2 regions of the Salinicoccus sesuvii genome follow, and region 1 is predicted to be linked to the other one. Evidence: riboswitches for the same ligand, from Rfam matches in the RefSeq annotation. Region 1 holds a riboswitch; the other holds the start of a gene.
What was found. A riboswitch is a leader RNA that binds a small molecule or an ion and turns the genes downstream of it on or off. The one in region 1 is predicted to bind thiamine pyrophosphate.

Region 1 (2,205 bases):
CAAGGTAATAAGTGCGACGCCGTTTTGTCCAAGTTTAATTTCATTAATGTCATTTGTGTTATCAAAAATGTAAGCCGCTTCCGGATCTTCTGGATCGATAAACAGGAAGTGCTCAAGCAGATGATCGATTGTGAGTTTAGCCCATTCAATGCCCTTCTTGTCGTTTAAGAATTCTAAGCCTTCTAATAGAGAGTAAGTGGAAGAAGTATGACGAAGCACATTATAAAACGCGATTCGTTTATCAAAGTGGGGGAACTTGCCATATTCGTACTTTCCGTTGATATCTATCTGGTCTTTTAAATAATGGGTAGCCGTTTGGATTAACCTACGGTACTCGGATTTTTTCTGATGCCCCCCAATCTTCCTGACGCCGTGCATGTCCCCCCCAGAATTCAGCTCATACATCTTATCGTCTTCAAGCAAGTAACCTCTCGTCTGGAACTTGACGACTGACTTGTTCAAATATTTTTTATGGAAGTAGACACCCTTATAGGACTTGTATTTCTTAAGATATGTATTGATATTTTTCTCACAGACGAACATCTTGTTCTTATCTCCGGGGACAGGCCTAACAAATGCATTGGCATTAATTTCTTCCGGTAAGAACGCGAGGGCGTAATGCTTATCAAAAGCAATGCCGAAATCAATATAGTTACGGCGCGTCTGTTGCATCGTTTTGAGTAATGAAGAAAATTGAACGGCCTCTTCAGAAGTGATGAAGTCTGCTTTGAGCCATTCGGTGACATGTCCAAGGTCTGATAACTTCTTTATCTCTTCTTTAACCTTTTTTCGGAGAAAATTGTTGTTTTTCACTTTGAAAACGTGCGCGCGTCTAGTTTTGAAGCCCAATGATATTATGATCCACTCTGATGTCAATAAGTCTTTCCTGTTGCGCAATCCTTCAATCATTTCTATATTCATTAATTATATCCCCTTTCTGAAATTAGTCAGAATGTTTAGTATATACCCTTATTATATGCACATTGAATAAAATTTGTAAAAAATATTGAAGCCAGCTTACTGATTGAATTAGCACTCTCACTTTACATTCATGTACATATTCCCTATCATTAAAAATGAAATAAAAACTGCATACCGATTTGCACTAGGGGCGCTGTCAAAGGCTGAGACGGAGATTCCGAACCCTCAATACCCGATCTGGATAACACCAGCGTGGGAAAGTGCGGCGCGTATATGAAGCCTTCTATACATTTGCTGCACTCCCTCGGGAAGTGCAGCTTTTTATTTACAAATATTTTTTGGAGGTATGATTTATGACAATAGAATGTGGAACTGAGAGAATCGCGGGATGCCAGTTCAATCTGAGTGTGATGAGTGATGATTTTATAAATATTATCCTCGGATCATTGGACACTACAGATATGTCGAAAGTGTGGCGTGACACGGATGACGTGACTACATGTGTGCGTGGCCGTGTAGAGCATGTATTTGACGTGGTTAAAGCAGTTTATCTGCATGCGGCAAAAACCGGAAAGCATGTGGAAATGAGTGGCACTTTCTCAATCGGATGCCCAGGCGACGCTTCCGGTGATACGTATATGGATACAGATGCCGAGCGGATGAATGCGGCAAACACTATTGGTATCAATCAAAAAGCCGGATGCAAGTTTGCCCTCTATCCAATGAACACAACCAAATATATGGATGTTATCTACGAACAAATTGATCTATCAAAAGCACGTGGCGTAACAGTCAGTCCGAGCCACTACTCCACTCGGCTTGACGGGGAAGTGAACGATATTTTTAATGCCATGGAAGAAGCTTTTGTCAGCGTACAGGAAGCTGTCAGCCATACGACCATGACTTTCACCATCTCCGCAAACAGTCCTTCAAGTAGAAAATAGACGCACGACAAAGACCAGGGTGGTTATCCATCCTGGTCTATTCTTTCTGTAATACTATTAGAAAACCGCCGTATTCTTGTTAGACAGTGGCATGTACGTAATTCTCTAAAATAATGGCAGCATCTTATCGTGATATCGGTAACCTCTTTTTTCTCGATCATCTTTTCCTGCGGATCAAATAGAGTGCCGGGATGAGCAATAAGGAGACAACACCACCTGAAAGTGAAAGTGCGCCGAAACTTGCACCAGCCACAACCATACCGGACAATGTGCCCCCTGCTGCTCCGGATAACGCAATTAAAACATCCACCGTGCCTTGGATGCGGGCGCGCGCAGCCGG
Region 2 (2,205 bases), on a different contig from region 1:
AGTGTTCAGAAACAAATTCACAGAAGTTGAAAGATCTTCAGGTCCGACAAATGTAATCATGGGTGCATCGTTTATCACAGAAGGTGCCATTCCATTTGCAGCAGCTGACCCGCTCAGAGTCATTCCGTCTATGGTCGTCGGTTCTGCTACAGCAGGTGCACTCGCCATGGCGTTCGCAACATCCATCAATGCACCACATGGTGGTCTGTTTGTTGCTCTGACAATCGGTGAAGGAAGAGTCATGTTCCTTGTCTCACTTCTCATTGGTACAGCCATTGCAGCACTAATGCTCGGTCTACTGAAAAAGCGTATCACTCAATAAAACCAACCCCGCATGAAATATCATGCGGGGTTTTACTGTAAACATCCATAAGTTTACTATTTTCTATAGGTAAATAGTCTGACGATGAATCCAAGTGCGGCCACGATGGTGATTGCGCCGAGTCCAACAAGAGCAAGAATCTGTCCTCTACTCGGCGTGCTATCATTCATAAGGCTAAGCAATCCTGTAATTGCAGCAATCAACACTATACCTATGAGAATATACATCACACTCTTATTTTTAGACATTGTATCCTCCTTCATCATCTCAGTGTTCCACTTTTTATCATATATCCACCTTATCATACTCAAAACATCATATAAAATGTACATGTACTCTACATATATGGGATTTAATTTAAGTAACTTTAAAAAAAGTGGACGAACTCCGACTAAGCACTGGCTATTGCCACTCTATGAATTTAAGCCCGTTTCAAAAGTGGACATCTATGATGATATTGATCTCGGCATCGACTCTCGATTCGACTCCTAATTCTCATATATATTTGACACAACGCTATAGGAAATGATCTAGGCTCAACTATGACACTAAAAGAATCAGAATATATCATTATAGTTTGACTTTTCAATATGTATTCATTAGTATTTAAAATAATCGAATAGCAATACCACTAGGGGTGCGATTTTGCTGAGACAGCCACAAGGCTGATCCCTTTGATCTGATCTGGATAATGCCAGCGTAGAGAAGTGGTTTGGTTGAATACACCATCTCTTTCTACTAAACCCACTTCCTATGCTGGAAGTGGGTTTTTAATTTATAAGAGGAGAGATTAATATGCTGAGTGAGATTTTAAAGAAAGAAACCGAACCGATGATTGAGGCCATCTATAGTGATGCGTTCATACAGGGACTGATCAGAGGAGACATTGATGATGCCGCAGTTGCACATTATCTGCGTGCAGATTCATTATACTTAGATGAGTTCGCAAAACTTTATGCGTTGCTGATATCGAAAACAGAGTCTAAAGAGACAGTCAGATTTCTGATGGGGCAAATGGCTTTTTTAATGGACGGTGAAAGCGAGGCGCATGAAGTCCTGGCACATGCGATAAACAGATCGTATGCCGATATAATAAAGGATGGGGAATGGTATCCTTCCGCAGACCATTATATAAAACATATGTATTTCAATGCTTTTACTAGAGAGCATATTGCGTACGCAATCAGTGCAATGGCGCCTTGTCCATATGTATATCGGAGAATCGCCGATATGGCCCTTGCGCGACATACATTCGAAACGGATCATCCTTATAGGAAGTGGTTTGAGTTCTACGTCAATGATATGGATGACACGATAAATGTCATGTTCGATATTATGGATGATGCCGCTAGATCCATGACCGAGAAGGAGATCGACGTACTCAAAAAGAATTATATAGAAAGCACAGAACATGAGAGACGTTTCTTTAATATGGCAGCGACAAAAGAAGAGTGGACTGGAGTGGGTACACATGCCTAAGTTTCCAATTGCATTGACCATAGCCGGCAATGATCCAACAGGCGGTGCAGGCATTTTAGCTGACAGTAAGACATTTCACGCACGCGGGGTATATGGCATGGCGGCTGTAACATCGCTGACTGCGCAGAATACTATGGGGGTCCAGGATGTCTTTAATGTTCCTGCCGAATTTCTTGAAAAGCAACTGCATAGTATTTTCTCCGATGAATTGCCACACGCGATGAAAAGTGGCATGATCGCAACAGTAGATATGATGGAAATCGTTGCACAAACTGTAAAGAATCATGATATCCCCTATGTTATCGATCCCGTCATGATTGCGACGAGTGGCGATGCACTGATAGAGGAAGCGGCAATTAATTTTCTAAGGGACACACTTATTCCCACTGCCATAAGCGTGACCC

Region 2: another riboswitch for thiamine pyrophosphate. It lies ahead of tenA (thiaminase II); the one in region 1 lies ahead of ACFOJ8_RS05655 (YkoF family thiamine/hydroxymethylpyrimidine-binding protein).

What each region holds. Positions count from the first base shown of each region.
Region 1 is NZ_JBHRWV010000006.1:12,058-14,262, reverse strand. It holds gene ACFOJ8_RS05660 (poly(glycerol-phosphate) alpha-glucosyltransferase) at 1-921, opposite strand, end outside; TPP riboswitch at 1,098-1,197, shown strand; gene ACFOJ8_RS05655 (YkoF family thiamine/hydroxymethylpyrimidine-binding protein) at 1,275-1,865, shown strand; gene ACFOJ8_RS05650 (MFS transporter) at 2,023-2,205, opposite strand, start outside.
Region 2 is NZ_JBHRWV010000007.1:169,858-172,062, reverse strand. It holds gene ACFOJ8_RS06645 (PTS fructose transporter subunit IIABC) at 1-322, shown strand, start outside; gene ACFOJ8_RS06640 (hypothetical protein) at 379-570, opposite strand; gene ACFOJ8_RS06635 (hypothetical protein) at 668-814, shown strand; TPP riboswitch at 946-1,045, shown strand; gene tenA (thiaminase II) at 1,118-1,801, shown strand; gene thiD (bifunctional hydroxymethylpyrimidine kinase/phosphomethylpyrimidine kinase) at 1,794-2,205, shown strand, end outside.